2 regions of the Bradyrhizobium sp. Kon56 genome follow, and region 2 is predicted to be linked to the other one. Evidence: riboswitches for the same ligand, from Rfam matches in the RefSeq annotation. Region 2 holds a riboswitch; the other holds the start of a gene.
What was found. Region 2 has a riboswitch for cobalamin ahead of AC0L3B_RS02840 (energy-coupling factor ABC transporter permease). Riboswitches for the same ligand answer to the same signal wherever they lie in the genome.
Positions count from the first base shown of each region.

Region 1: another riboswitch for cobalamin. It lies ahead of metE (5-methyltetrahydropteroyltriglutamate--homocysteine S-methyltransferase); the one in region 2 lies ahead of AC0L3B_RS02840 (energy-coupling factor ABC transporter permease).

Region 1 covers NZ_JBVVOU010000006.1:13,691-30,337, forward strand. The annotation lists gene AC0L3B_RS11680 (cytochrome-c peroxidase) at 1,502-2,569, shown strand; gene metE (5-methyltetrahydropteroyltriglutamate--homocysteine S-methyltransferase) at 3,388-5,703, opposite strand; cobalamin riboswitch at 5,803-6,002, opposite strand; gene AC0L3B_RS11690 (4Fe-4S binding protein) at 6,798-7,001, opposite strand; gene AC0L3B_RS11695 (EAL domain-containing response regulator) at 7,578-8,792, opposite strand; gene AC0L3B_RS11700 (hypothetical protein) at 9,339-9,599, shown strand; gene AC0L3B_RS11705 (GNAT family N-acetyltransferase) at 9,600-9,875, shown strand; gene AC0L3B_RS11710 (SMP-30/gluconolactonase/LRE family protein) at 10,105-11,133, opposite strand; gene AC0L3B_RS11715 (citryl-CoA lyase) at 11,301-12,128, opposite strand; gene AC0L3B_RS11720 (CaiB/BaiF CoA transferase family protein) at 12,184-13,449, opposite strand; gene AC0L3B_RS11725 (ABC transporter substrate-binding protein) at 13,500-14,621, opposite strand; gene AC0L3B_RS11730 (ABC transporter permease) at 14,554-15,327, opposite strand; gene AC0L3B_RS11735 (ABC transporter ATP-binding protein) at 15,311-16,102, opposite strand; gene AC0L3B_RS11740 (IclR family transcriptional regulator) at 16,266-16,647, shown strand, end outside.
Region 2 covers NZ_JBVVOU010000001.1:615,503-630,001, reverse strand. The annotation lists gene AC0L3B_RS02855 (histidine phosphatase family protein) at 1-519, shown strand, start outside; gene cobT (nicotinate-nucleotide--dimethylbenzimidazole phosphoribosyltransferase) at 520-1,572, opposite strand; gene cobF (precorrin-6A synthase (deacetylating)) at 1,588-2,337, opposite strand; gene AC0L3B_RS02840 (energy-coupling factor ABC transporter permease) at 2,383-3,060, opposite strand; cobalamin riboswitch at 3,098-3,317, opposite strand; gene cobA (uroporphyrinogen-III C-methyltransferase) at 3,363-4,094, opposite strand; gene AC0L3B_RS02830 (cobyrinate a,c-diamide synthase) at 4,091-5,401, opposite strand; gene cobM (precorrin-4 C(11)-methyltransferase) at 5,401-6,183, opposite strand; gene AC0L3B_RS02820 (cobalamin biosynthesis protein) at 6,180-6,548, opposite strand; gene AC0L3B_RS02815 (bifunctional cobalt-precorrin-7 (C(5))-methyltransferase/cobalt-precorrin-6B (C(15))-methyltransferase) at 6,545-7,726, opposite strand; gene AC0L3B_RS02810 (cobalt-precorrin-6A reductase) at 7,725-8,471, shown strand; gene cobJ (precorrin-3B C(17)-methyltransferase) at 8,447-9,181, opposite strand; gene AC0L3B_RS02800 (precorrin-2 C(20)-methyltransferase) at 9,178-9,909, opposite strand; gene AC0L3B_RS02795 (precorrin-8X methylmutase) at 9,912-10,541, opposite strand; gene cobG (precorrin-3B synthase) at 10,541-11,704, opposite strand; gene cobN (cobaltochelatase subunit CobN) at 11,701-14,499, opposite strand, start outside.

The sequences.
Region 1 (16,647 bases), on a different contig from region 2:
GCGGCGCCGGAGCGCTACATTCCTGACCCAGGCGCAGGCGCTCTGTGAGCGGAGGCTATTCAACGCGGAATGCTCCCGCGGCACAGGTCCCGAAATTTTGCTTCACAATCTCAATGTAAAAGGAAACGTGGCCGAGACAAGCCGTTCAAAGGCAGACTGCCGCTCAAGCAGACGCTCTTCGAGCATCTTACGCTGGAGATCATCTAGCTCGCTTTGAAGCCTTCTGCGACAACGCCAAATGTCATTCCGTACGGATCTGATCTCATTCAAGCGCTCGTCAATCGAAGTCATCACGGATACCGTATCCAACTTGAACCAGCCATGGACAAGAGCTCAATCACGTTCTTCCTCGCTAACACGCCGATAACTCTTAGGACTTGGGCCATCTGCGGACTGATGTCACGATCTCCTCCCAGCGTGTCCTCTTGTATCGGCATCATTCAACGCAAGAGCACGAAGTAGCGGTTGCTCCTGCAGAAGTTCAGCTTATTTTGCCCCAGCGCGCAGGATTTCAAAACCGAGCAGCAGCCCGTGAGTGGGCCGACTTGGTAATCCAACCAACACCCGCCGGACAGGGGTCAGGCTGGTCACCTGTCGAATTGGAGTAGCGATCAATCGGACGGTCGCGCCGTCAAACTCTGGGCAGCCGCGCCTTTCAGACTTGAGCACGGCAATTGCCATGCCAGCGAACCTCAGGTGGAATTGAATCAATCCATGTTCGGTTCGGAGGCTCGTCCTTTACGAACGAGCCGGGCTTCGCGGCCGCGGCGCGCCAGAGCGGCCCGGATATGAGTCGGAGAGGCTTCAGTCGGCAGGGCTCGGCGAAATCGTGAACGATGCGCACCGCCAGGCGCCTCGGCTCAGTGTCTCGCCCAGCTGCGTAGGTCTTGTTACCGCCGTTCCCGCGTGCGGCTGGCAAGCGAACCTCACCACAAAGGTATCTGCGATCACTCTAGCCCGGCCTGGCACTTGTGGCATCTGTGACACTGAATGTAGTGATCAAACCAAGACATCCTAGTTTGTTTGTTCGTCCGGACCCGTTCTACAACTAAATCAGCAACTTGCATCTCGGACGCAACTGGCACCGCAGTTGCTAATTGTCCAATGACACCGTGAGCGCTGAGCGCGGCCATGGGTGTAAGACGGATACATCAACTTTGCGGAGCGTATTGGCCACCCAATCGCTCGATGGAGCACCGATGCGGCCACCGGACAGCTTACTGCTTGCGGCACACTTGTTGTTGTCAGACCGACCATCAGGCCGCTTGAGCCGCTAGTCTGATCGACCAACAGAGGCCTCGATCTAAGCTCAAAGCGAACTCGCGAATCACATGAGCCCCTCAAGCCCTTGCGTGAACGCCGCGGCGGGCTCCTCAAAGTCGTACATTTTGATGCAGCCTCGCTTGAGGATCCGCTGCATGCTGCGCCGGACCGTCGAGGAACGCGTGGCATCGCTTTCGACTGTTTCCTTGTTTAACAATCAGAACTAATGAGGCGGTGTATGAACATGTCGATCCCGGAGCTTCGGCTTGTCGCTGAAGCATCTATTTTCGCTATTGGGCTGTTGATGTCGTCAGGAGCTAACGCCGACGATGATCTGATGAGAAACGCCAAGCAGATCTTCCATCCGATCCCCTCGGTCATTCCTGCGGTAAAAAACAATCCGGTGACGCATGGAAAGGTCGAGCTTGGCAAGATGCTGTTCTTCGATCCGCGTCTATCGGCGAGCGGGATCATTAGCTGCAATACGTGCCACAATCTCGGCACCGGCGGAGTCGATGCCGGTCCGACCTCCGTTGGTCACGGCTGGAAGGTCGGCCTACGTCGGGCGCCAACCGTCTACAACGCAGTGTTCAATGCGGCGCAATTCTGGGACGGACGCGCCGCGGACCTCAAGGCGCAAGCCACCGGCCCGGTGCAGGCGAGTGCCGAAATGAATGCGACTCCGGATCATGTGCTCGGTATCTTGAACTCAATGCCCAGCTACGTCGCCCTGTTCAACAACGCCTTTCCGAACGAAGCGAGACCGGTCACCTTTGAAAATTTTGCGAAGGCGATCGAGGCTTTTGAAGCGACTCTCATTACACCTGCGGCTCCGTTCGACCAGTATCTGGAGGGCAATACACGTGCTCTCGATGATCAGCAGAAGTCAGGGTTGGCACTGTTTATGGCGAAGGGATGTTCCTCTTGCCACAATGGAATCAATCTCGGTGGACAGGCCTACTTCCCGTTCGGCGTGATGAAAAAGCCGGATGCAAGCGTGCTTCCGGACGCCGATAAGGGCCGATTCGCGGTTACCTGGGCGGCTGGCGACGAATATGTCTTCCGCGCGGCGCCATTGCGGAACGTCGCGTTGCGAGCCCCTTACTTCCATTCGGGCCAGGTTTGGAGCCTGAAGCAAGCTGTTGCCCTAATGAATGACATCCAGCTCGGCGCCAAGCTTAGCGATAGGGAGGAAAACGACATTGTCGCATTTCTGAATTCGCTGACCGGTCGGCTGCCTAAGATCGAGTATCCGATACTGCCGACGCGCACCAACACGACACCAAAGCCTTCAATAGACAGATAGCCTTAGCAGCACCGGCCTCATTCCCTGCCGAACAGCAACAGATGCGCTCCAAGAGCCCGGGGTCCCGCAATGACGCCAAAATGAATGATCCCCTGCTGTCACTGATAAGCAGGCACATAAAAAGCCGCCCGGCCTCAATGCGAGGCCGGGCGAAAGTCACGCGGGAGCGACGCTGCTTTCCGCATCGTTCCAGCTTTCGTCGGTAGGGAGGACTACCGGCGATCGACTTACGACGAGGGCATTCGCCGTCAAACAGGGAGAAGCGGATATCGCTCTGCACAACTTATCGAGCCGCTTGCCTTCCGCTCCTGTCGTAAACTTCAGGACTTGCTCACCACTTGCCAGCTGTCCGGTTGGCACGGGCAGCCCCTTGATGGAGCTGGGATCCATCGCGCAGGCGGTTTGACTGCCGAGCCCTGAAACTCAACCGTCAGTTTGCCGTCACGCGCCAGTATTTGGCACCGCCGATACCAGCAAATCTTCCCGAAGACCGCGCGAAGGCGCAAATTAGGTATGAAACTCCGCAAGGGCGGTAAAATAGATTGTTGTGATGGGACGCATCCATGGGATGGATAAATGAAGCGATAGGACTGCGGTTCGCGTCGAGCGTAAGTGACTTGGAATATGTCACCTAATCGGTATGGCCGGCATGCGGTCGTCCGCCGGATTCGAGCTTGTCGCCGCTGTATGCGATCGCCTCCGCCGGGGCAAACCGGCATTCGTAGGCGCTGGACACTTTGGAAGCTCGCAAGGATATCGCGAGCTCCCAAAGCGCGTTCATCTTATTCACAGATACGTTGGCGACACGCTCCGTACGATCATGCCTCGGCCCGCAACTCGCGTGCGGCGGCCACCATATTGACGAGCGCGGGACGCACCTCCTCCCATCTTCGCGTTTTCAGTCCGCAGTCGGGATTGATCCAGAGCTGCCGATCGGAAACCCGCTGCCGCGCCAACACAATCAGCTGCTTGATCTCGGCTGCTGCGGGAATGCGCGGTGAATGAATGTCATAGACGCCCGGCCCAATTTCACTAGGATATTTGTAGCTCTTGAAAGCGTCGAGCAATTCCATTTTGGAGCGCGACGCCTCGATTGAAATGACGTCGGCATCCATTGCTGCGATCGCATCGATGATTTCGTTGAACTCGGAATAGCACATGTGCGTATGGATCTGAGTTCCGTCAGCGACAGCGGAGGAGCAAACGCGGAAACTGTCCACTGCCCAATCGAGATAGTCCTTCCACTGCGATTTGCGCAGCGGCAATCCCTCCCGCAACGCAGCCTCGTCGATCTGGATCATGGTCGCTCCAGCTGCCTCAAGGTCGATGACCTCGTCTCGGATCGCGAGAGCGATCTGTCGGCATGTCTCGCTCCGCGGGATGTCGTCACGGACAAACGACCAGTTCAGGATCGTCACCGGTCCGGTCAGCATAGCCTTGACGGGTTTTTTGGTCAGAGACTGCGCATGTCGCCACCATTTAACGGTCATGGGCTTCGGGCGGGAGACATCTCCAAACAGGATAGGAGGACGAACGCACCGCGAGCCATAAGACTGAACCCAGCCGTGCTTGGTGAATGCGAAACCCAACAGCTGCTCGCCAAAGTATTGAACCATGTCATTGCGCTCGAACTCGCCGTGTACGAGCACGTCCAGGCCGATATCTTCCTGCCAATGCACGGTATGGGCTGTCTCCGCTTTCAGAAGCTGCTCGTACTGCGTGTCATTCAGCGCTCCCCGCGCATGAGCTGCACGCGCATTGCGGACGTCCGCCGTTTGCGGGAAGGATCCGATGGTTGTGGTTGGAAACATTGGCAATGCGAAGGCGACGCGCTGGACGTCGGCGCGCTGGGTGAACGCACTGCGACGGCGACGCATGCTATCGTCGATCGCGGCCATTCGTCCGGCGACGTTCGCACTGTGGATCTTCGGCGATGTTTCGCGAGTGACGGATGCATCCTCTGAGAGCGTGAGTTCATCGGCCACGTCGGCAGCATAGCCAGCCAGCGCTTTGCCCAGTATCGAAAGTTCCTTGATCTTCTGCACTGAGAACGCCAACCACGTCTTCAGATTGGGATCGAGATCGATCTCTAGCTCAATGTCGGTCGGAACATGAAGCAGCGAGCAGGAGGGGGCAATCTGAACACGGTCCCTGCCCAGTTTTTTGACCATGGGAGCAAGTTGGTCGAGTAGCGCCGGCAGATTAGAACGCCACACGTTGCGACCATCAACGACACCGAGCGAGACCACGAGATCTCTACGGGCTCTGGCGACAATCGCGTCCAACTGGTCAGGTGCACGAACCAGGTCGACATGAAGCCCGGCAACGGGCAAGGCCAAGACTGTTTCAAGATTGTCGCCGACAGCCCCGAAGTATGTGGCCAGCATGATTTTAAGGGCCGGCACGGCCTTAGCGAAATGAGCATAGGCCCGGCGGACAGCCGCCCGAGATGCTTCGTCGACGTCCATCACTAGGCATGGCTCGTCGAGCTGGACCCATTCAGCGCCGCGCGAGGCTAGTTCGCGGAGAACATCGACATAGACGGGGAGGAGGCGATCAAGCAGCGACAGCGGATTGAATGCGGGATTTACGCTTTTGCCGAGCTTCAGGAAAGTGACTGGGCCCACTAGGACGGGCCGCGTCTGATAGCCGAGGCTTCTTGCCTCCTCATATTCCTCGATCGGCTTCCGAGAGGCATACGTAAAGATCTGATCCTGGTGAAATTCCGGCACCATGTAGTGGTAGTTCGTATCGAACCACTTCGTCATCTCCTGTGCGGCTACGCCGGGCCCATGCTGGGCGTGACCACCGTCCTGAGCGCCACGCGCCATGGTGAAGTAGGTTTTGAGCGACACAGGACCTTCGTTCCAGCCGTAAACGTCGGGAATGGCGCCGACCATTAGGCTGGTATCGAGCACATGGTCGTAGAGCGAGAAGTCATTCGAAGGAATGACGGTCGCACCGCGGGATTTCTGCCGTGCCCAATTAGCGGCACGAAGTCCACTCCCCGCCTCGAGGAGCTCGGCTTCGCTGGAATTTCCCGCCCAGTAGCTCTCGAGCGCGAATTTGAGTTCGCGTCGTGGGCCGATGCGTGACGTCCCCAGTGTGGCAACGGGAAGCGAAAGGATTGACATAGCTTAGACCCCATGTTGGGGCAAAGGCCATGGCGGACGCAGACAGCGAACATCGCGTGAGCGACAACTGCTTGGCGCACACCGGGACGCCCCGCCCGTGGACGATATCTTGTCGAGGCAGGTCTCCTGGCTCACGGGTCGTCGCTGCTGTCCGGCCTTCCCGAAGCCGCATGGCTTCAGTGACTTCGTTGGACAGCGGCTCGCCGCTTACAGTTGCGGGGGCAGCGCCGGCATTGCACCGGCTTCCCTCTTAGCTCCGGATGAAACGACATCCGGAGACCGCGACGGCTTGAATTATGCGCACGAGGACCGATGCGTCAACCTACCGATTCTCGCTGCGATATTGCCCAAGCGATTACGAGCGCACTAGGCGGGTACGACGGTCTTGCTCGCGGCCTGGTGAACACGCCGGCATCTGTGGAGGCTCCGCTTGTGAAATGCATTCGCTTTCAACACCCTGCTCGTGTAACGGTTGAGCTCCACGACCGGAACGAACCCCGGCCGCTTTCGGTATCTGTGTGATCGCGAGGAGGCGGCCTTTTCCGTCAGCAGCTTTTCGAACCTGCGCGTCAGGAAGGTGCGATCATCCTCGGCCGGCATCCGTTTCGGTCACAGCCCACGAGGCTCCCTAGACATTTCGAAAGCCGGACTGCTCCAGGACCGCACGGATGATCAGGTCGGCTCCTTGGTGTTCGGCGGGCCCGCGACCAGGCACGAGGTCGTCCGCCTCCGTGAGGTTGGCCAAGATGATCTTCTCGGTGCACTAGGTGTTCACGTGCTGAGCGACTTTTGCGCCGGCTTCGATGCGTCCGTGGCCGCTCGACGCCGGTCTGCCTCGCCTCGACTCGCGGCCAGCGACGATAGGCCTTAACGCTGCCACTGAGCATCGAGGGCCTTGTCCTTGTTCGTGACAAATTCGACGGTGTCCTCCGACAGAGCCCTTTGAGGGGGTCCTCGGAGTCGCTCAGCGTCTTAAGCTCATAACGATGTTAATCGACCCCGATGCGCCCCATGCGGTCGTGGTCTCCTCAAGGTCCCACATCTACAACTTCGTTCGCGAAATCGAGCGATGAGGCCTTTTGGTCGCGGGCTGCCTATCCTGTCTTGGACGGGACACAGGTGTCAGGGACCGGACAGACCACCGCGCATTGCGGCGTGTCGCAATGGCCCTCGCACTCCGTACATTTTTTGGCATCGATAACGTAAATGTCGCGCTTCAGACTGATCGCCGCGTTGGGACACTCGAACTCACATGCGCCACAAACGGTGCATTGCGAAGCGACGATCTTGTAAGCCATGCCTTCCGACTCCTTAGGCGAGCGATGTCATGGGCGATCCCTTTCAAATGCCGTGCCAAACGCAGACGCGCTCAATGTTGGGCAATTTGCCCAATTCGGCTGTCCCGGGTCTGAGACCATGTTGCATCTGCGACAGCAACAGGTCGCTTCAATTTCAGGCTACGAGCCCTCGGGCCCTCTTGCGAGAGTCAGTCGCGACTTGACGCTGGAAGCGTCCGTCGGTTTGTTTGGCACGTCAGCGCGGGGGCAAGCGAGGCTGACGCTTCCTCAACCGGCGGCGGCAAAAACCGCCAACGGACGCAGGTCTACGTTGGATCTCGGCAAACCTCCGGTCACACACCCCGACTGGAGGTTTGTGCAAGCCTCGCTCATGGCTGTAACGCGAGCTGCGCGGAGGACTCGCTGGAGGCTTGCCAAAACGGGCTTGTGGTATAACAAGCTTCGGAGGGAAATGAAGTGGCGGCGGGACGAGCGACACTGGCCTTGCAGACCGAATTGCACTCAGCCTCATGCCTGGTGCCGAGTAGGCATGGCGGTGCTCGTGAGCGTCGCTTGGCCGCACTCAGCCACTCGCAACTATTTTAGACGAGCTGCAGCAGGGTTGAAAGATGACTGTGCAAATTGCTTCAGTGGCATGGCTTTTCCGAACAGATGGCCCTGCGCAAGGTCGAAGCCGAGTTCGGCCACAGCGATTAGGTCAGCCTGGCTCTCCACACCTTCGGCGACGGTGCGCACATTGTACTCTTTGGCTAGATCGACGATATGGCGGCACACCGTTCGCTTGAGGGGCCCATTCGCGCAGCCGCCGACGAACTGACGATCCACTTTCAATTTCAGGAACGGGAATTTTGTCATCCCCATCAGCTGCGGCCAATTGGCACCGACATTGTCGATTGCAAGGCCAATGTTGTGAAAGCGAACCTCACGCGCAACCTCGACCAGGAGATCTAGGTTCTGGATCGCTTCCACGCTCTCGATTTCAATCGTCAAACCGCCGAAAGCGGCGTGCGACGGCATGCGCCGACAGAGATCGCGTACCGCCTGCGGGTCAATCAGGAATGCTGCCGGAAGATTGATGGAGAGATCGATCGAAGTTTGCTGCTCCAGAAGATACTGCCAATCCTTGATCGCGCGGTCGATCACGAACTGCGACAAGTTCCTAAAATGCGGATCGTGAGGTTCCGTGATGAAATAGGCCGGTGGAACAACGCCCCAGGTCGGGTGCCGCATTCGCACATGCGCCTCGGCGCCGCGGCGGCTAAGGGTACACGCGTCAAACTTCGGCTCATACCAGAGCTCAAGCCAGCCAGCGTGTAAGGCTTCTCCGACATGGACCGCGGGACGGGGCGCCGGCTCTCTTGGCAAGAGCATGCCGATCCGATCGCGCAACGTCTCGGCTGCAAACGGCGCCCGGAGCGGCGGCAGCATAGCAAGTCCATATTCACTGCCGACCTGCTGCACTGCCGCCATGATGATCGACTCGCGCGCTCCGAACGCCAGCACTCGGCCTGCAAATTCTTCGCGCACCAGTATCTCGAGCAATCGTCCAGGCTCGATGCGGTCCGAGCCAATGCCGAGCAGGATCAGATCAGGGAACTCCGTGCGGAGTACATGCGGCAACTCGTCAGCAGTCCTGCATTCGCTGATAACAAATCCCATATCCTCCAGCACATCCCGTAGAAAGGCGCGCAGATGCCGCTTGCCGACGGCCAGGCATGCCCGCGGCCGCACCTTACGTTGCCCGAAGATTACAGGTTTCCGTCCGACCAGTTCGGCCTGCCCATGTTCCATCGCAACCACTCCCGTTCCGTGACGGTGCCTTAAACGAGGAGCGAAGGTCCAAACAAGCTGTGCTTCCCGATATCTTTCGATTGTTCGAGATAAGCTTAAGATAGTGCATTAGTGTGCAAAATCTTTCGCGATCTTGCTCAGACGATTTTGTCGGGCGCACGCGTATGATACCTGTCGCGCTTCGCGCAACTTTGTACGATGTCGTACGCGAGGTGGGAATCTCTCCTTCGGACGGACCGAGCTGACGCTCTATGGCGCTGCGATCATCGTGGCGCACGATTTATTGAATAGAGTAGTTCGTGAGCGACGATCGGCAATCACTCTTACGAACGTTTGATCGACATGACCGGCGTGTGCCGTTTGGTGATTGTTTTCCAATCGAAGGCAGCCCATCATGAGTTCGCAGCTGCTCAAGCCGCAGTCGATTCTGAGAACGGCAATGGCTTGCAATTACCTCAGCTCTGTTGCCTATAGCGAGTGTGGACGTGCTGCTTCCTACCGAGCCAGATAGTTGCTCTCAATTGCGTTTTCTGTATCCTCCTGAGCATGAATTTCCTCCAGAGGGCTAAGTCAGGTGTTCGTGTTGGCGCTGAAGGGCAAGGCACGTCCAGCGCGGGCACGGCTTTGCGCAAGAGCGTGCCAGGAGATGAGAACGCGGTTGCAAAAGCGGTCGAAGAGCTACTTTCCGAGTTAGGTGGCCCCGGACCGGAGTTCAGCCTTCAAGGCGCGAAGCAGGCGGCGTTGCGCCTGATTCAGGATCCCGAACAGGGCTTCATTTTTGTCGTTGAGGAACAAGGCACCGGGTAGATTGTAGGGGTAGCTAGCATCTCGGCCGTACAGGCCGTGAGAGCATCCGGAGCGTACGGCGTGCTTCAGGAGCTATGGATTTCTCGTGACTTCCGGAGCTCTGACTGCGGTCGGCATCTGCTCGAGGCGGTAGATTCGGAGGCGAAGCGACGCGGCTGGCAGATGATTGAGGTTGCGTTGCCTCCGGATGGTTATCCGGCCCTAGAACGGGTACGCCACTTCTACGAGGAGAGGGGATATCGGGTTGGAGGATTGCGCGCGCGCAAGAGGCTCTGACAGTAGTACGACCTCTGCGCCACACACTTGAAGCGCTCTGGGCTAGCGTGCTATCGGTAAAGTCCTTCAAGCAGTAAATCCTGGGCTTGTTCCTTCTCAAAACGAACGCTTCACGCGTGCGTCGCGGCCAAGCATGATCGAGAACCTTGACGCTGATGCGGTGCTGACTCCCACCGCGAGCGGTTACCTCTTCGGCCTTCTTGGCGAGAACGTTCGAAAATATCGGCGATCAATCATTCTGCGTTGTGGGAAGCGATACCGCGACCCGCCCGACCAAAAGGCGACAGGTCGGCGGCGGCCCGTTCCGGGCGGAGCCCGACCCAGCATTACGAATCCTTCTTTTGTGCTTCCCATGCAGTGCGATTACCGGCTCTGGTTTGAGATCACCGCACACAAACGCCATCCATTCGTCACCAATTACATTCTCTCGGCGACTGGCTAGCCAGTCGTCTACCACACTCATTCCTGCAGCTTGGTGCGGCGGACCGGCGCGTGAAAAGATTCCGCACCACCTTGCCACTCCTGCTGGCGAATTTCGAGGAAGGTGAGCGAGATCAGCCATCACACTGATCCGGTAGAAGATTCCGTAATGAGCAATGCGCCGAGTGCCGCGTCCAATACGACATTCGTGCAGCTTCCACCCTGCGCAGGACTGGATGCAAGCGGACCGCTTTCGCCGTTTGGCCCCACCGAAGACGTGGCCGAGGGAATCATGCGCGACAAAGAGCCTCCCTTTTTGATCGACCGTCAGTCCGTCAGGACCGCTCGTCGCGAAGAACCAGCTGAATCGTCCGACTTTCCCCACGCCATCACGCATCAGCGGTACGCGCCAGATGCAATTGTCGCGCGTCATTGCAACGTACATTACGGTCTCGTCCGGACTGAGCACCAGGCCATTCGGGCCCGGGCCATTAGAAATCAAGCAGTCGATCCGGCCGTCAGGGCACAGTCGAAATGCCCGGCCGGTACGATCGTGCAATCCAGTCTGGCCCTGATCGGTGAAATAGATGTCGCGTTTGGTCGCGATATGCAGGTCGTTGCAGCCTCTGAAGGACTCGGAATTGCGGTGGCCCAGCAACGGCCGGATGGTCCCTCTCTGTCGATCGAGCTCCAGGAGACCGTTGATATAGTCGGACACGAGCACCCGGCCGTCCGGAGCAACCTTCAGACGTTCGGCCAGCCGTCGTATTCGATGATCAAAGACCAGACGCCCTCCGGTGAAATCCGGAAATGCGGCCGAAGGGGATCTCGACGACATAGAGATTCCCGGACTGGTCGAACGACGGTCCCTCGATGAAACAATCTACTGGATATGCCCCGCGGTTCGCGTCTGCCCATTCCGAAGAAACACCCGGGCGACGAAACTCCGCCGGCATCGACGAGAACACGCTGGTCTCCATCAGCTTGGGCGGGTTTTCGAGATGCTTATGATGCGCCTTCCAGCCTGCGACGCGGCTGGCCCTCGTATTTGTAGCCGAACTGCTTGGGCATTGGGCCCTTGTTGCGATCGTTGCGCCCAGTTTGCTCCCAGGCGTGAGCCAGGATTCCGACCGCGCGCGACAAGCAGAAGATCCCCCGCGCGAGCGGAGAGGCGAAGCCCAGTTCGCCGTAAATGACCGCCGTCGCGCCATCGATGTTCATCGGAATGAGCATGCTCTTGCGCTGTTGCATCACCCGCTCGATCGCGCGAGCGGCCTTGGCATAATCGCCGCCGACACTGCCCTCGTCAGCTGCGGCATCCACCAGCGCCAATAGCGGGGCCGCGCGCGGGTCGACTGGATGAAACCGGTGGCCGAAGCCCGGCAGATATTTGCTGCGGGTTGCGGTGAAATGGTCGATTGCAGCGCCAGCGGCCTGCTCGATCTCTCGCCCTTGGCGCCGTCGCAGCACATCCTCGTAGAGTTCGATAGCCTGCTCCCCTGCTCCGCCATGCACGTCATCGAGCGTGTTGATTGCCGAGGCCATTGCGCCATTCAGGGGCAGGCCGCAGCTCACCGCCATTTGGGCAATTGCAATGGAGGGCGCGTGCGGACCGTGGTCAACGGATCCAACCAGCGCAGCTTGCAGCAGCTGCTCCTGTGCTGGCGTCGGCAGATTGCCACGCAACATCAGCCAGATCATGGCGGGAAAGGAAACGCGGCCTATCAAATCTTCAATTGGATAACCCCGATAGGCGATGCGACCTGGCGCGATATCGCAAATGGAGGTTCGCCACCAACTGGCCGCTTGCTGTCTCAGTTCTTCTTCGCTCATTTCCAGTTCCGTCCTTTCAACCTGCCGATTGCCAACCGACGCAAGCCGTCCGATGTCATGATATCGGTCCGTCCGTGGCTACGCGGACGGGCAGGAAATCAGCCTCTCCTTGCTTTGGCGTCCCGACGGCTCGGCTTGAGACCAGTTGCTCAACCTCCGCATACGAATAGCCGAGCCGCTGCAGCCATCGCTCAGTGTCTGCTCCGAGCGTCGCAGGTGGTGAAGGCACCGAAAACTCCTCATCCAGCCGGAACCCCGGCCGCGTGATTCGTAACGGCTGCGCACCGTCTTGTTCTGGCGCCAAAGTCTCGACGAATCCGCGCTCAAGGACCTGTGGCTGCTGCAACACTTGCGAGACCGTCAGCACACGGCCGGCAGGGACACCAGCCAGATTCATTTGGGCCTCCCATTCCTCAGCGGGCTTGCAACTCAATGCCTTGTTCAACTCCGCGCTCAGCGCAGCGCGGTTGACCTTGCGCATCTCGCGTCCAGCAAAGCGTGGATCCGCCTTCAGGTCCGGTCGGTCGATCAGGTCGCATAGGGCTTGGTACTGCTTCTGCTCGTTGGCGGAAATGTTCAGCGGGCCCGTCGCGGTGCGAAACGTGCCGGAGGGAGCCGCGGTAAAGTTCTCGTTGCCGATGGGCTGCGGCTCGACCCCGGCGTTCAGGTGGTTGGAGACGACCCATCCCATCGCCGCAACGGTGGCCTCGAGCAGGGACACGTCGATGAACCGACCCCGTTGCCTATGCCGCTGGTCGACCAGAGCCGCGGCGATGGCAAACGCAGCAGTCAGTCCCGCAATCGTGTCCGAGATCGGAAAGCCCGTGCGCAGGGGAGCCGAGGTTATATCGCCGGTGACGCTCATCGCTCCGGAAAGACCCTGGACGATCTGGTCATAGGCCGGACGGGCGGACCACGGTCCGCTCTGCCCAAAGCCGGAGATCGCGCAGTAGACCAGACGCGGGTTCAGCCCGACAAGCACATCAAAGCCGAGGCCAAGGCGTTCCATCACCTTCGGCCGGAAGTTTTCGAGCACCACGTCGGCTTCCTTGACCAGTCGCAAGAACACCTCGCGGCCCGCTTCCGATTTCAGGTCCAGTGCAATCGATTGCTTGCCGGCGTTCACGGCGACAAACGAGAGTCCCTGCAGGCGCTCCGCTCTTTGCGGATCCGCGCCGAGGCGCCGCGCCAGGTCGCCGCCGTTCGGATTTTCCACCTTAATGACCTCCGCGCCAAGGCGCGCAAGATGGTAACCACAGAACGGACCCGCCAACACGTTTGACAGGTCGAGAACGCGTATACCGGTTAGCGGCAGAGACATCTGAAGAGCCTTCTTGTAGGTGATCCGATAGCGAGCGCTTAGTACGCAACTTATTTCAGTTGCTGCGCAGCACGTTCCGCGAATCGATTCGTGAAGGTCTTGATGAGGTCGATCTTTGCGGCTGCGATCTTCGGATCAAAGTCGCCTAGGACAGCGAGCGGGACCTTGGCCGCGTCGATGTCCATCTGACCGGTTGGCGAGAACAGCGCTTTCGACGCGTTCATGATCTCGATGTTCACCTCGCGATTGTCGGTCTTGTATGCAGGAGGCATCGCGTCGACGAGTTGTTCCGTCGACGCCGTGTTGATCCAGCGGTGGGTTTTGAGCAAGGCGTTGACGAGGCGCTGGACCGTTTCTGGATTTTTGTCGATGAAGGTCTGCTGCAGGTAGAGACAGGCGGTCGGATAGATTCCGCCAAAGGCCTGTTTTGAGCCTTCGAGTGTGCGCGCGTCGAACAGCGGCGTCGCACTCTTTTTGCGCGCGAGAAGGGTCGCAATCGGGTCGAAATAGACGAGCGCGTCGATATTCCTGGCCTCGAGCGCCACCATGCCGGGTGCCCCGCTGCCGACCGCGATAATGTTCACGTCGCGCGGACCCAACCCAGATTTCTTGATGTAGTAGCGCGCCATGGTGTCGGTCGATGACCCCGGCGCCGTGATCCCGAGCTTGAGGCCCTTCAGGTCGGCACCGGACTTGACCTTGTCAGCGAGGCCGCTGCGGACACCGAGCAACACGCCGGGAATGTCATTGAGCAGGAACACGCAGGAAATCTGTTTGCCCTGCGCCTGCATCTGAATGGTGTGATCGTAAAAGCCGACTGTCCCGTCCACCGAACCGCCGACCAGCGCCTGCAAAGCCTTCGAACCACCGGCCTGGAAGTTTTCGACGCTCACCTCAAGGCCCTGGTCCTTAAACGAACCGAGCTTCACACCAAGCTCGAGAGGCATATAGTTGAGGATCTGTGATCCCACTGCGATCTTCAATTTTGTCTTCTCCGGCTCGGCGGCATGCGCTGAAATGAGCGGCAATACAGCTGCCGCGATAACCACCATCAGTCTCGGAAAAGCGTGCATGGGAACCTCCGTGAGAATGGGAGCGCTACGATCAAACTTCGTGGGCAGGTGCCGGCCGCCAGACCAGCAGCCGCTTTTCCACCCGGTCGACGATGGCATCGAGCGCGATGACGAAAGCGGAGAGGACGATGATCCCTGCGAAGACACCGGCGGCATCAAGGACGCCCTCGGCCTGCGCAATCAGGTGCCCCAATCCTGCGGACGAACCGAGATATTCGGCGACCACCGCTCCCATCACGGCCATGCCGACAGATACCCGCAGACTCGACAGGATCCACGTGGTGGCGGACGGCAGGTAGACATGGCGCAGCAGGGAGGACTTCGATGCACGTAGCAGGCGCGCATTCGCGAGCACGACCGGATTGACCTCGCGAACGCCCTGAAAGGTGTTGAAAAAAGCGACGAAGAGAACCAGCGTCACGCCCAGCGCGACCTTGGAGGTGAGGCCCAATCCGAACCAGATGACAAAAATGGGCCCCAGCAAGATGCGCGGGATCGCATTGAACATCTTGATGAAGGGCTGAACGACCTCGGCCGCAAACGGGCTTAAGCCCAACCAGATACCAAGCGCCGTGCCGATCCCGATACCAGCCAGGAAAGACAGGACCGTCTCCAGCAGTGTTATGCTGACATCGGTCCAGAAGTCGGCCGTTGACATCCACTCTCCGATCCTTGCGATGAGTGTCGACGGGGCCGGAAAGAAGAACGGGTCGATCAACCCGGCCCGCACGCCCAATTCCCAGATCAGGATCAGCCCAAGCACGATGGCGAACTGCGTGAGAGCGACCTTACCCCTGCGTGGCATAGCTTTTCTCCACTTCGGCGCCGAGCAGCGACCAGATTTCACGGTAAAGCGCGACGAACTCGTCGGTGGTCTGTAGCGCCGAGACGTCGCGGGGACGAGGCAGCGTGATCCTGACATCGCCAACCATGCGGCTCGCGGGACCGGCAGACATCACAACGACGCGGTCCGCCAGCGTGATCGCCTCATCGAGGTCATGGGTGATGAAAACGAGTGAGCGCCGGTCCGCCTGCCATAGCTCGAGCAGGATGCGATGCATGAGGCGGCGCGTGTGAACGTCCAGCGCGGAGAAAGGCTCATCCATCAGGACGATCTTCGGCTCCATGATCAGGGTCTGCGTCATGGCGACCCGCTTGCGCTGGCCGCCGGACAATTGGTGCGGATAGCGCTCCTCGAACCCTTTCAAGCCAACCTTGGCGAGCCAGGGCCGCGCCTGCTCGCGCGCTTTCGCGATCGAGCTTCCCTGAAACACCAGCCCGAGGCCGACATTGTCCTGGGCTGTTTTCCAGGGCAGCAGCCCTTCCTGTTGCAGCATGTAGCCGGACTGACCGTTCAGGCCCCTAAGCGATTTGCCGAAAATGCGAACCTCGCCGGCGGCCGGCTTCAGCAGTCCGGTGACAGTATTGAGAATGGTCGATTTTCCGCAGCCGGTCGGCCCGACCACTGCAACGAATTCGGTTTCGCCGACCTGGAGGTTCATGCTTTTCACGGCGGTGAAGTCGCCGAAGCGAATCATTACGTCGCGCAGGTCGACGGCAAGTGCCGGCTGCCCTTCCATTGTTTCGCTCCGCAGAACCTGTTCTAAGCCTCAAAACAGGTAACTTTTGCTCTATCCGGAGTCAATTGCATTCTGCAACACAGAACGCAGATGAGCATGGGACACTGGACTTTCTATCCATTCTGGATATCTGTTCTGCAGAACAGAACACGAGGCTGTATCAATGGCAAAGACAGGGGTTGATGCGGTCGGGCGCGCCCTGGCGATCCTCAAGGCCTTCGGTCCTGAGCGCGCAGCTATGACGCTGACCGAGATTGCCGAGGCGACGGACTTCTACAAGAGCACGGTCCTTCGCCTTGCCGCATCCCTGGAAGCGGACGGATTCCTGGTGCGGGGGACCGACCGCCTATTTCGACCCGGACCGGAGCTATGGCGCCTTGGGGCGCTCTATCAGCGTGGGCTGGACCTCGGTGACCTGATCAGACCCTCGCTCCATCGTCTGGTCGAAGCAACCGGAGAGACCGCATCCTTCTACATCGCGGAGGGCGACGAGCGCATTTGCCTTTATCGCGTTAATTCTCCGCGTTCCGTCCGGCATCACCTCG
Region 2 (14,499 bases):
GCGGGGACGATCCATGCGGCCGACGCACCGGCCGATCTCGGCGCTCGGGCGCAGCTGGAGGCACTGCGGCAGCGCCTGCCGCGGGACGCCGCGAGCTATGCGAGCCCGTCGCGGCGCACCGTCGAAACGGCCCGCGCGCTGGGGCTCGAGCCGCTGCAGCTGGACGAATTCAGCGAGCAAGACTTTGGCGACTGGACCGGCCGTCGGCATGACGAACTCGCCGCGACCGGTGGCGAGGCCTATGCACGGTTCTGGAGCGATCCGGCGCGCGGACGGCCGTCCGGCGGCGAAAGCTTTGAGGAACAGGTCGCGCGGGTCCGCCTGGGTTTGTCGAAGATCGGCACCGGGGCCGCAACGCTCGTCGTGCATTCCGGCACGATCCGGGCGGCGCTGTGCATCGCGCTCGACCTGACGCCACAAGCGGCCCTGCGCTTCATGATCGATCCGCTGTCGCTGACCAGGATTGACCGGCTCGCGACCGGCTGGCGCGTCGTCTCCGTCAATCAGCGGACGATTTGATCAGGCCGGACGATCAGGCACATTGGCCTGCGCAAAGGTCGCCATGCCGTTGTGGAGCGCGCAGGCCGACCGCACAAGCGGCAGCGCGATGGCCGCGCCCGACCCTTCGCCGAGCCTGAGATCCAGGCTGATCAGCGGCTGCACGTTCAGCGCGCGGAGCACCAGCCGATGCCCCTGCTCCGCCGACTGGTGCGAGGCCAGCAGGAACAGCTGGCACGAAGGGTTGAGCCGCACCGCCGCCAGCGCCGCGACCGACACGATGAAGCCGTCGATCAACACGGGGATGCGGTGCTGTGCAGCCGCGATAACGGCACCGCAGATGGCGGCGATCTCGAGACCGCCGACGGCGCACAGGATCTTTTCGGGCGCAGCGCCCACAATGTCATGGCGTGCGATTGCAGCGTCGATCACCCCCGCCTTGTGCGCACGGCCGGCCGCGTCGATGCCGGTACCGCTGCCCGCGATCTCCGCGGCGCTCACGCCGAGCAAGCCGGCCGCGATCGCCGCCGATGTCGTGGTGTTGCCGATGCCCATCTCGCCGAAGATCAGAAGATCGGGCTGCCCGGCCTGTGCGCGCGTCACCGCACGTCGGCCGGCTTCGAACGCAAATGCCAGCTCCGTGGGGGTGAGCGCAGCTTCGACGCTGAAATCGCGCGTACCGCTGCGCGGCTTGTCGGTCACGATTCCAGCCATCTCCTCCTGCGCCAGCGTGCCGGCGTCGACGACCTCCAGGCTGGAGCCCAGCTCACGCGCCAGCACCGAGATTGCGGCACCGCCGGAGGCGAAGTTCGCCAGCATCGCGATCGTCACTTCCTGCGGATAGGCCGAGACGCCCTGCGCGACGATGCCGTGATCGCCGGCGAAGATGATGATCGGCACCCGCGCCGCGCGCGGCTGCTCGGTTGCTTGCAGGCCCGCAAGCTCGATCGCGAGCTGCTCGAGCCGGCCGAGCGCGCCGGTCGGTTTCGTCAGTTGCGCCTGCCGCGCCACCGCCGCCTCGCGGTGGACTGCGGAGATGTCGGGGCATTGTTGGGTGACCCATTCGGGGAGCATGCTGCCTCGCTTGCCTCACAGCCTGCGCTTGAGGATGTAACTGTCCATGATCCAGCCGTGCCGTTCGCGCGCCTCTTGCCGCACGGCGACGATGCGCGGGCCGATCTCGGCCAGCGCGCCGGACATGACGATCTGATCGGGCATGCCGAGATAGGCCCCCCACCAGATGTGCAGGCCCGCCGGATCAAGCGACTCGAATGCCGTGCCGCCGTCGAGCATCACCACCACGGTATCGACACCTTGCGGCCAGCCGCCATCGCGCAAGCGGCGTCCGGTCGAAACTAGAAAGGGCTCGCCGATGTCGTTGAGCGGCAACGCATGCGCCGCACACAGCGTCTGGATCGAGGTGATGCCGGGCACGACTTCGATTGTCGGCAAGGGATCGAGCCGCCGCGCGATACGCAGCGAGGAATCGTAAAGCGAGGGATCGCCCCAGATCAACAGCGCGACCTTGCCCTCTCCTTCGAGATGATCCCCGATCGTCTGCGACCAGACGGCGGCCACGGCATCATGCCAATCGTCCACGCCCTTGCGATAGTCCGCTTCAGCGGCGTCCCGCACGGGCAGATCGAACTCGGCAATGCGGGTCGTGTCGCTGGTGAGCACATCGGCGCAGATCGTCCGCCTGAGATCGGCGAGGTCGGACTTGGCCGTCCCCTTGCGGGGGATCAGGACGAGATCGGCCGCGTTGATGGCAGTAATCGCGGCACGCGTGAGCTGCTCGGGATCGCCGCAACCGATGCCTATCAGAGAGAGCGTGAGCATCGTGGCTGCGAAGGGCGGCCATCATGGCCGCCCGTTCGCTTGTCTCTAGGCCGCGTTGTGCAAACGCGGCGTGACGAGGCCGGGCGCGGTGACGCCGCGCAGCGACTTTGCCAGCGCCAGCACGCCGAGATCGGCGAGCGGCTCAATCACGATGACCAGCGCATAGGACGCCGCGAAGGTCGCGATGTTGGCGAGGTTGGTCGCGCCGAAGCCGGAGCCATAAATCGCCCAGAACGCCACCCAGGCGATGACGCCCGCCTGATAGGTCGTCGAAAGCGCCAGCGCCTGGCGGTACTTCAGATCGACATAGGCCGTGTTGCTTGAAATGATCCGCGTGGCGATCGCCTGGATTCCGAACAGCGGCACCAATAGCGTGGTGACGTTCATGCCATATTGCGGCAGGTCGGGCGGCTCGAAGAAGATGCCCTGGAACAGCAGGCCAAACGCGAGGCCGAAGGCCGCAGGCGCCGCGCCAAACAGCAGGAACAAGGTCGAGCCGAGGATGAAGTGCACTTCGGAGACGCCGACCGGGAAGTGCGGCAGGATCTCGAAGAAGATAAACACAAGTCCCGTGGTGGCGAGCGTCCGCGCCGCGAACGACGTGATGCCCTGCTCGCGCACGGTCTCAACCGCGAGCTTCAGGGCAACACCGCCGACAGCGATGCCGGTTGCGTAACTCAATACGAGCTTGGCGTCCGAGACTAGTCCGGGTTCGATATGCATGGCTCAGATCCTTCTTGCCGTCACACCCGACGGCCTTGGCCTCAAAACGTGCACGGCCGGTCTCCTGGCTCGCGGTTCACTGGGAGTCTCCGGCCTTCCCGGGCCTCGCGGCCCAGTGGCTGATCGAAGTCCCTCACCGCTTACAGTCGCGGGGGCGGCTGGGGTTTTGGGCGCCGCAACTGGGTCCGCCCATCCCCATTCCCGATTATGCTCCGGCGCTTTGAGCCGCGTCGAGCACCATGCGTCTCCTGTGTGCCTCTTTCGCCGGCCGGGCGTCAAGGGGCGAAGGGCGGTCGAGAGCGTCATGACGGATAATCCCCCGCCAGCGCGCCGAACAGGATGACGGCCGCCGTGGAGGCCGCCCCGCCCCGCGCAAGCTGCTCGGCAAGTTCCGAAATGGTGGTGCGGACCAGCCGCTCATCGGGACGGCCGAGCGATTCGGCAAACAACGCCGGCGTGGTTGGGGCGAGCCCGTGCTCGATCAATTTGACGACCAACGCCGGAAACGTCCGCCGGCCCATATAGACCACGGTCGTCGCCTCCGGATCGGCCAGCGCCGCCCAATTGAGATCTGGCGGCAGCTCGCCGGTGACGTCCGCCCCGGTCACGAACTGCACGCGGCGCGAGGTGTGACGCCGGGTCAGCGGAATGCCGGCTTGCGCGGCGGCGACACAGGCCGAGGTGACGCCGGGAATGATCTCGTAGCCGATGCCCGCTTCACGCAGCGTCTCGAGCTCCTCCTCGAGCCGGCCAAAGATGCCGGCATCGCCCGACTTCAACCGGACCACGCGCGCGCCTGTCACGGCATAGTCGACCAGCAGGCGGTTGACATGGTGCTGCTTGGTCGAGGCCCGCCCTGCCCGCTTTCCCACCGCGACGAGATTGGTGCCGGGCCGGGCCAGATCGAGGATCGCGCCTGAAGCAAGATCGTCATAGAGCACAACGTCGGCCTCGCGCAGCCGCGCTGCACCCTTGAGCGTGAGCAGCTCGGGATCGCCGGGCCCGGCGGAGACGAAGGAGACAAAACCGCTCACCGGTCCTCCGCAATCAGGTGGAAGAACGTGCCGGTGGCTTGTCCCCGCCGCGAGCCGGTCTCGGCAATGACCGCACCTGTCGCGTCGTGCACGACCGCCAGTGGCGTGTCGGGCTGCGCGAGGATCGTCGAATAGTGGAATTCGTGGCCACGCAGGCGTGCACCCGCCTGATGACCCGGCATCGGCGCGGCGAGCTCGGCCAGACGATAGCCCAGATGCATGCGGCGCTTGGCAAAACTCGTCTCCAGGCCGAGCAGGCCCGTCATCTCGTGGCGGATGCCGTCGGCGTCGGTCAAAGCGCTGCCCAGCACCATATAGCCCCCGCATTCGCCGTGCACCGGGCGCGTCTCGGCGAAGGCGCGCAATCCGCCGCGGAAGCGCGCATTGGCCGCGATCTTGCCGGCGTGAAGCTCGGGATAGCCGCCAGGCAGCCAGCACACATCGGCGACCGGATCAGGGGCTTCATCGGCGAGCGGCGAGAATGTCGAGATCTCCGCACCCGCCGCGCGCCACGCTTCCAGCATGTGCGGATAGACGAAGGAGAACGCGGCATCACGGGCAAGCGCAATGCGCTGGCCGGGCGGCGTCACGTTGACGCCGCTTGCGGCAGGTTGCGGCGACCAGGTGGCCGCCGAACGCAGCACCGCGTCGAGGTCGACATGCTCGGCAACGAAGCGCGCGGCCTCGTCGATCAGCTTGCCGATTTCCGCCTGCTCCTCGGCCTGCACCAGTCCGAGATGCCGCTTCGGCAGGCTGATCTCGGCATGGCGCGGCAGCGCGCCGAATACGGCGATGCCGGCATCCAGCAGCGCGCGCCGCACGAGGGCTTCGTGGCGCGGGCTGGCAACGCGATTGAGCACGACGCCTGCAAGGCGCACACCGGGGCGGTAGTCGCGAAGGCCCGCCGCGATCGCGGCCGCCGTTTGTGCCTGTCCTGAGGGATCGATCACCAGCAGCACCGGCCAGTCCAGCATCTCCGCGATGTCGGCGGTCGCCCCGGTGCCGCAGACGCCACGCGCGGCGACGCCGTCGAACAGACCCATCGAGCCTTCGGCCAGCACGACATCGGCGTCAATGCCGCGACTGACGAGATGCGAGATTGTCCCGCGATCCATCGCCCAACTGTCGACATTGACCGAGGCGCGTCCCGTCGCGGCGGCATGAAACGCGGGATCGATGTAATCGGGGCCGCTCTTGAAGCACTGCACCCGCAATCCGCTGTTGCGCCAGGCGCGGGCAAGCGCCAGCGTCAGTGTGGTCTTGCCGACGCCGGAGGCCGGCGCGGAGATAACGAGCCCTGCCGCCATCACGACACCTCCGGAAAGCGCGGCTCGGCGCCGACCGGCCGATAGCGGCGGTCATAGTCGGCAGCATAGAGACGGCTCTCGGAAAAATCCGCCGAGTCCAGCGTCTTGCCGACCAGGATCAACGCGGTGCGCTCCATCTCGCCCCCGACAGCAGCGTCGAGTGTTGCGAGCGTGGCGCGGATGATGCGCTGCTCGGGCCAGCTCGCACGCCAGACGATCGCGACCGGGCAATCCGCGCCATAATGCGGCGTCAGCTCAGCGACGACCTTGTCGAGCAGATGAATCGACAGATGGATGGCGAGCACCGCGCCGGTGGCGGCGAAGGCGGCAAGCTTCTCGCCTTCGGGCATCGCGCTGGCGCGGCCCGGCGTGCGCGTCAGCACCACGGTCTGGGCAAGGCCGGGCAGCGTTAGCTCGGCCTCCAGCGCAGCCGCGGCGGCCGAGAAAGAGGGAACGCCGGGCGTGACCGTGTAGGGAATGTCGAGCGTGCGCAGGCGGCGGAGCTGTTCGCCCATCGCCGACCAGATCGAGAGATCACCGGAATGCAGCCGCGCAACGTCCTTGCCATCGGCATGGGCGGCGGCGATCTCCGCGACGATCTCATCGAGCGACAGCGGCGCGGTGTTGACGATCCGCGCCCCGGGCGGGCAATGCGCCAAGACGCCCTCGGGCACAAGTGAGCCAGCATAGAGGCAGACCGGACAGGCGGCGATGAGATCGCGGCCGCGCAACGTCAGCAAGTCAGGAGCGCCTGGCCCTGCCCCGATGAAATGCACCGTCATGCGCCGTCTCCTTCCGCGATCGCCGCGGTCGCGGTGCGATCCTGCGAGACCACCCGCGTCGCAATCAATCGCGCGCGAGGTCCGGCCGCTGCGAGCGCCGCCGCCTCGGCAACCGATCCCGTCCCGAACTTTTCCACGACGAGCTTTGACTGCGTCGGCGTGTCGATGCCAACAAGCATTTCGGCGGCAACCGCCTTGATCGGCAAGCCGCATTCGCGCGCGAGCTGCTTCAACACCTCCTCGTCGGCCTTATCGCTGACCGTCGCCACTGCTGCGAGGCCTTCGGGACCACCGGCCGCCAGAAGCGCCTCACGCAGCGAGGCCAGCGTGACGTCCCGCTTGAATCCGAGCCCGGCGACCTTCATCGGACCGCGCTCCATTGCACCACGGGCCGCACGGCCTCCCAGGACCGGTAGCGGCCGAGCGAAGCGGCATGCGCAATCTCGACCCGCATCAATTCGCCGCCCTGGCGCTGGTGCAGCTCACCGAGCAACGCTTCCGTCTCCAACGTTACTGAATGCGCGACCAGCCGCGTACCGGGCGAGAGCCGCGGCCAGATGGCGTCGAACATCGCGATGTCGAGACCGCCGCCGATGAACACGGCGTCAGGCCCGTCCAGCGTAGCAAGGGTTTCAGGCGCTTTTCCCGCGATGACTGTGATCCGATGTGCCAACCCGAACGCCGTCGCATTGCTGCGAATGTTCGCTGCGCGATCCTCGCGCGCCTCGACGGCGATCGCGGTGCCCCCGCACAGCGTCCACTCGACCGAGATCGAGCCCGAGCCCGCACCGATGTCCCATAGCCGTTCACCGGGACGCGGCGCCAGCGCCGAAAGCGCGAGCGCACGGACCGGACGCTTGGTGATCTGGCCGTCATGGACGAAGAGTTCGTCCGATAGTCCCGAGCTGTGGGGGATGCCCTGCGCGCCCGCCGCCTCAACGGCTACCGCGACCAGATTTCCGGCAAGATCGCCTGCGAAGCTGTCGGCGCGATGCGCGTTGATCCTTTCGCGCGGCCCGCCAAGCGCAGCGAGTGTCCAGAATGCCGAGGCACCCCATCCGCGCGCCGTCAGCCATTTCGCGAGATCGCCTGCCGCCTTTGCGTCGCGCACGAGACAAATGATGCGTGCCCCTCGCGCCAGGTGTGGCACGAGACGCTCGAATGGCGCGGCGTGGAGACCGAGACAGGCAACGGATTCCAGACGCCAGCCAAGCCGCGCAGCAACGAGCGAGAATGTCGAGGGAGCCGCATACGCGATCCATTCGTCGCCATGGAGCTTCTCGGCGAGGCTCGCGCCGGCCCCGTGCCAGAACGGATCGCCGGAGGCGAGCACCGCCGTCGGGCGACCACGGCAGCTCAACACGATTTCTGCATCGAACGGCACCGGCCATGGACGGCCGCGCCCGGTTATGCCGGCGAGTGCAAGATGCCGTTCACCGCCAAAGACAGTTTCGGCATCATCGAGCGCCTTTCGGCTTGCCTCGGACAGCCCGGCAAGGCCATCTTCGCCGATACCGATGATGGTCAGCCAGGGATCAGCCATGACGCGCGCCCTCATTCTGGGCGGAACGGCCGACGCGAGCCTGCTCGCGGCGGAGATCGCGCGCGCCGGCGTCGATGCCGTGTATTCCTATGGCGGCCGCACCCGCGCGCCCGCCGGTCAGCCGTTGCCGACGCGGATCGGCGGTTTTGGCGGCGCAAGCGGACTTGTCGATTACATTGGTCGGGAACACATCACGCATGTAATCGACGCGACGCATCCCTTTGCCGCCGAGATGAGCCGCAATGCGGTCGCGGCATGTGCGGAAACCGGCACGCCGCTGATCGCTCTCGAGCGAGCGCCGTGGACCAAAGCGCCCGGCGACAACTGGATCGAAATACCTGATGTCGACGCCGCGGTCACCGCACTGCCTGAAGTGCCGGCAAATGTGTTCCTCGCCATCGGCCGCCAGCACATCGCGCCGTTCGCGACCAAGCCGCAGCACGCCTACACGCTGAGATTCGTCGATCCGCCCGATGCGCCGCTGCCCTTCGCCGCGGACGTCATCGTGTCGCGTGGGCCGTTTACGCTTGAGGGCGAACTGGAGATGCTGCGCGCGCGAGGCATCACCCGGATCGTCGCCCGCAATTCCGGCGGCGACGGCGCGCGCGCCAAGATCGACGCCGCCCGCAGGCTCGGCCTGCCCGTGATCATGATCTCGCGGCCGCAACTGCCGGAACGCTTGCGGGTCGAGAGCGTGGCCGAGATCATGCAGTGGCTCGGTCATCGGGCCTGCCTCGGCGCATAGACCCAGCGGCCGACGCGGCGTGTCTGCGAGTTGCCGACGATCACCAGCGTGCGCATGTCGGCCATCTCGGGCCGGGCTTCGTTCAGCCTGACGGTCTCGATCTTTTCGTCGGCGGCGCTGATCGCGCGCGCGAAAATCACAAGACGGTCGCCACAGCCGGCCTCGTTCAGCACCGCGAGCGCACGGCCAAATCCTTCCGGCCGGCTCGCCGAGCGCGGATTGTACATCGCGATGGCAAAATCGGCTTCCGCGGCGAGCCGCAGGCGCTTCTCGATCACCGCCCACGGCTTGAGATTATCGGAGAGATTGATCGCGCAGAAATCATGGCCGAGCGGTGCGCCGGCGCGCGCGGCAGCCGCCAGCATCGCAGTGACGCCGGGCAGCACGCGGATCGGCAGCTCCTGCCATTGCGGCGCCTGTTCGAGCGCCTCGAACACGGCGGACGCCATCGCGAAGACGCCGGGGTCGCCGGAGGACACGATGACGACTTGGCCGCCTTCGGCCGCGAGCCGCAGCGCCTCGCTCGCGCGCTGCAGCTCTTCGCGATTGTCGGAAGGATGCAAAGTGAGCCCTGCCCGCGCTGGCACGCGCGCGACATAGGGCGCGTAGCCCAGAATGTCGGTCGCGGCGGCAAGCGCGGCGGAGACCTCGGGCGTCACCAGCGCAGCGCTGCCCGGGCCGAGGCCAGCGATGGTCAGCGTGCCCGTCATTCGGCGGCGTCCGGATGCCGGCCCTTGCCGTGCACGAGCACGATCGCAAAATAGGGGCAGTCGGCGGCGTCGATCTCCGCAAGCCGCACCACGCGCTCGCCCGGCATGGTGCCGCGCTCGACCAGCCACGCATCGTCCAGCCGTCCGGCGGCAGCGAGCGCGCGGCGCACTTTCGCGAGATTGCGCCCAGTCTTCATGATCACGAGCGCATCGGAATCGCGCATGCGGCGTTCGAGCTCGTCCTCGGCGAGCGTGCCCATGAGCACCGTCGTCACGTCGTCGCCGAGCGCAATCGGCTGTCCCACGCCATTCCAGCAGCCGACCATGCCGGGAATGCCGGCGATCACCTCGATCTCGACGCGGCCCTGCAGGCGCATGTGCAGATGCATGAAGGAGCCGTAGAAGTAAGGATCGCCCTCGCAGAGCACGACGACGTCGACCGCGCGCGCCAGCCGCGCCAGTCGCTCCGCCCATTCGTCGTAGAAGCCGGCAAGCAACTGGACATATTCAGGCGTGTCGAAGGCGATCTCGGTCGTAACAGGATATTCCATCGGATATTCGGTGACGTCGGCAGCCAGCATGCCCTCGACGATGCGGCGCGCCTGGCCGGGCCGGCCCTTTTTGCGGAAATAGGCGACATGCCTCGCGCCGCGCACCGTGCGATCGGCGCGCACGCTCATCATATCAGGGTCACCGGGGCCGAGACCGCAGCAGATGATGCGTCCCATCGCTATTCGCTCCGGCTCGCCAGCGCGTTCACGGCGGCGACCGTGATCGCGGAACCGCCAAGGCGGCCCTCGACCGTCAGCGCCGGCACCGGGGAAACGGCCATCAGCGCAGCCTTGGATTCGGCCGCGCCGACGAAGCCGACCGGACAGCCGATGATTGCCGCGGGCCGTGGGCAGTCCCGGTCCTCCAGCATGTTGAGGAGATGGAACAGCGCGGTCGGCGCATTGCCGATCGCCACGATCGCGCCGTCGAGATGCGGCCGCCACAGCTCCAGGGCCGCGGCCGAACGGGTGTTGCGCATGGACTGCGCGAGCGCGGGAACGGTCTCGTCGCCCAGCGTGCAGATGACGGCGTTGGCGGCGGGAAGCCGCGCCCGCGTAATTCCTTCAGAGACCATGCGCGCGTCGCACAGGATCGGTGCGCCCTTCTGCAAGGCCGCGCGTGCGGCGACCGCCATGCCTGATGTGAAGCGGATATGCGCTTCGAGGCCCACCATGCCGGCGGCATGGATCATCCGCACCACCACCTGCTCCTCGTCCGGCGTGAAGCGCGCAAGATCGGCTTCGGCCCGGATGGTGGCAAAGGACTGCCGGTAGATCGCAGCGCCGTCGGTCTCGTACGTGTGCGGCATCAGTGCCCTCCCATCAGGATGGAGGGATCTTTGACGATGTCGTCGCGATTCAGCCCGCGCAGGATGGGCTCATCGCGCGTCGACCCGGCGCGCACGAGATCGAAGCCTGCGCCGGTCGCGACCAGAGTGATGGCGGCGGGACCAGAATGGGCGCAGCCCTTGGCACAGCCGGAGACGTGTAGCCGTGCGGCCGCGCCGATGTTCGGCGCCAGGGCCGCGGCAAGGCCACGGGTATCGGCATGCGCCTCGCGACAGCGTGGCGCACCGCTACAGGCGATGACGCGCAGCGCAGGGTCGTAGGCCTCGGTGATCAGGCCGGTCGCGTTCGGCATCACGCGCTTGGCTTCGCTCAAAACCATCCGCCACGGCGTCATGCGCAGCGCATGTCCGCAACCGGCGAACTGGTTGAGCGTTGCATGCGCCATCTGTCCGAAGGCGACCCCGACCATCGCACCTTGCGCATAGAGGCCGGGACGCGCCGCGGCCATGATCGGCGCCGGCTCGGCCTCGCCGCGCAATGCCGCCGGCAAGATTGCACCGGCTGCAAGATGCGCCGCCATCCGCCCTCGCCCGCCTCTCGCGCCGCCGGAGGTCACGAACCAGCCGGCGAATGCGAGCGCGGTGGTCACGGCCTCGCCACGTGGGACCGAGCGGCCGAGTTTGTCGCCATCAGCCCGTACCAGCAGTCCGCCGGAACCATCGCGCTCGATCCGCACGTCGGCGGAATCGCCCGCAAGCACGCGTGAGGTGCCGTCGTCGATGGCGAAGCCGAACTTGGTTGGAAGTTCGAGCTGGCTGTCGGCGAGCGCCTCCTCGAGCTCGGCGGCGAGCGATTGGGTCTCGTCCCCGCTACGCCAGAACGGCGTCACAAGAATGTTGCGACGGGATTCGGTCTCCGCATCCGGGTCGAGCAGCGCCAGTTGGGAAAGGCCATCGAGCAGCAGCCTGTGGCTGGTCTCGTTGACGCCCCTGATCTGGAGATTGGCCCGGCTGGTCACGTCGATCAGGCCATTGCCATGGCGTTCGGCGAGATGAGCCAGTCCGGAGATCTGCGCCGCGTCGAGCCGTCCGCCGAACGGACGCACGCGGGCCACCAGCCCGTCGCCCGATTGCATCGGGCGCAGCGCGCCGGGACACCAGCCCTTGACCACGGAAGCACTCATGAGGCCTCCCGCAGCGCAGCCGCAATCGAGTTGCGGCGCGTTCGCCAGAGCGAGGCTTCATGCAGGCGCGTGAAACACGTTTCCATCGCGGCGAGTGCCGCCGGATTTTCGCGGGCCATGAAGGCGTGGACGTCGTCATGGCCGAGCGTCGCATCGTAGTAGAGGTCGAACAGATGCGGCGGCACGGCGCCGGCCAGATGCGCGAAGGCGGCCATGTGCTCGAGCGTCGCGGTGATCTCGGCCGCCCCGCGAAAACCGTGGCGCATCATGCCCGCGATCCAGGCCGGGTTGGCCGCGCGCGCGCGGACGACACGGGAGATTTCCTCGGTCAGCGTACGCGCATGCGGCTGCTCGGGGCGCGTCGCATCGAGATGATAGAGCGATGGTCCCGCCGCGCCGAGATGGGCCGCGGCAGCCGCAATGCCGGCCTCATGCGCGGCATAGTCGGCCGCGAGCAGAAGATCGGTTTCCGGCAAATCCTGCATGTGAACAAAAGCATCGGCCGATACGATCCGCTTCTCGATACCGGCACGATCGAGCTTGATTTCGCCATCGGCCGAGAACGCCCATGACGATGCCGAGAGCCACGCTTCGCCGGCGGCTTCGCGCGTCTCGGGCGTGAAGGCGTCCGGGATTGCCGAGAGACCCACGCCGTATTGTCCGGGACGCGGCGCGAACACGCGCGATGTGCGATGGCGATATGGATTTTCGTCGCCCTCGTCCTCGCGGACCGACAGCGCCGCGGCTGCCGCCTCGAACAATTGCGCAAGGCCTGAGAAGACGTCGCGGAACAGGCCCGAGACGCGCAGCGTGACGTCGATGCGGGGCCGGCCAAGCTCCGCAGGCGCGATGATGTCGTAGCCGGTCACACGGCCGGAAGCATGATCCCAGCGCGGTGCGAGGCCAGCCAGATGCAGCGCCATGGCAAACTCTTCGCCCGCGGTGCGCATCGTCGCCGAGCCCCAGAGATCGACGACAAGGCCCTTTGGCCAGTCGCCATGATCCTGCAAATGGCGACGTAGCAGTTCTTCGGCGAGCTTGATGCCTTGCACGTGCGCCGACGGCGTCGGCACCGCGCGTGGATCGACGGCAAAGAGATTGCGACCCGTCGGCAGCACGTCCTGACGGCCGCGATAGGGTGAGCCTGACGGCCCCGGCGCGACGCGCCGGCCCGCAAGCGCGGCCCGCAAAGCGTCGCGTTCCGCGTCGCCGCAGGCGCCGCGGCCGAACACGTGCAGGCCGTCGCCGAACTGGCTTTCCTTGAGATCGCAAACGAAACGGTCGATCCGCGGGATCGCTTCGGCCGGCGCGGCCGCTGCATCGAGGCCAAGATCGTCTTCGAGGCCGGCCGCGCGTGCCTCATCGCGGATCGCGGCGATCAGACGCTGGCGGCGGGCGGGATCGAGGCCATCGGCCGTCGAGTACTCGTCGAGGAGCTGTTCGAGCCTGCGCAGCCCGTCCGGCACCGCTGATGCGGCGAGTTGCGGCGGCAGATGGCCGATCGTGACGGCACCCAGGCGCCGCTTGGCCTGCGCGGCCTCGCCGGGATCGTTGACGATGAAGGGATAGATGACGGGCAAATCGCCGACCAGGGCTTCCGGCCAGCACGCCTGCGACAGCGCCACGGATTTTCCGGGCAGCCATTCCAGCGTGCCGTGCGCGCCCATGTGCACGACGGCATCACAGCCCTGCTCGCGGAGCCAGAGATAGAACGCGACATAGGCATGGCGCGGCGTGCGGGCGAGATCGTGATAGTCGGCATCGCGCGCGGTCGCATCGCCACGCTCCGGCTGAACCGCGATGATCGACCGGCCGCATTGAATCGCAGCGAAATGGAACGCGCCGTCGCGACAACCCGGATCGGTCTCCAGCGCGCCCCAGGCTTGCGCGAGATCATCCTGCAACACTTGCGGAAGGCGCGACAGTGCAGCACGGTAATCGGCGACGCTCCAGCTCAAGGTCTGCTTGAGCAGCGTCTCACCGAGCGCATGGACCGGATCGAGATCGAAGCCGGCCTCCGCGAGATCGGACACCAGGGCCTCGACCGACGCCAGCGCATCGAGACCCACCGCGTGCGCGATCTGATGCGGACGGCCCGGATAGTTGGAGAGCACGAGTGCCATCCGCTTGTCAGCGGCCGGCGTCTCCGCAAGACGCCGCCAGGCCGCAACGCGCGCGGCCACGGCCTTCACGCGCTCCTCGTCGGGCTTGTGTGCCAGATGCGAAAATTGCAAATCGGGATCGCGCATCGCGGCAGACTTGAAGCTCACCACGCCCGCGAACAGGCGGCCGTCGACCTCGGGCAGCACCACATGCATCGCGAGGTCGCCGGGCGACAGGCCGCGGAGCGAGCTCGCCCAGTCCTCGCGGCGGGCCGTGGAGAGCGCGACCTGGAACACGGGGCAGGATGCGGCATCGAACGGCGTCGTGCCGTCGTCGCCCATCGCCGAGAACGCCGTCGCATTGACGATCGCGGCCGGAGGATTTTGCGCAAGATGCACCCGCAACCAATCCGCGACCCCCGCGGCTTTCAGCGAGGTGACGAACACACCAAACACGTCGAATCCCTTCTCGCGCAATGCGGCGATCAGGGCATCGACCGGGCCGGTGTCGGCAGCGGTGAGATAGGAGCGATAGAAGGTCACGAGCGCGCGCGGCCTGCCCTCACCCGACGTCGGCGCGGCGACGACGCCGCGCGCGGGGTCGTAAAAGCCCATCTCGGGCACTGTCATCTCGCCGATAACTGGCCCCGCATAGAGTCCGGAGGCCAGCGCAAGCTGCGCGATCGCGGCTTG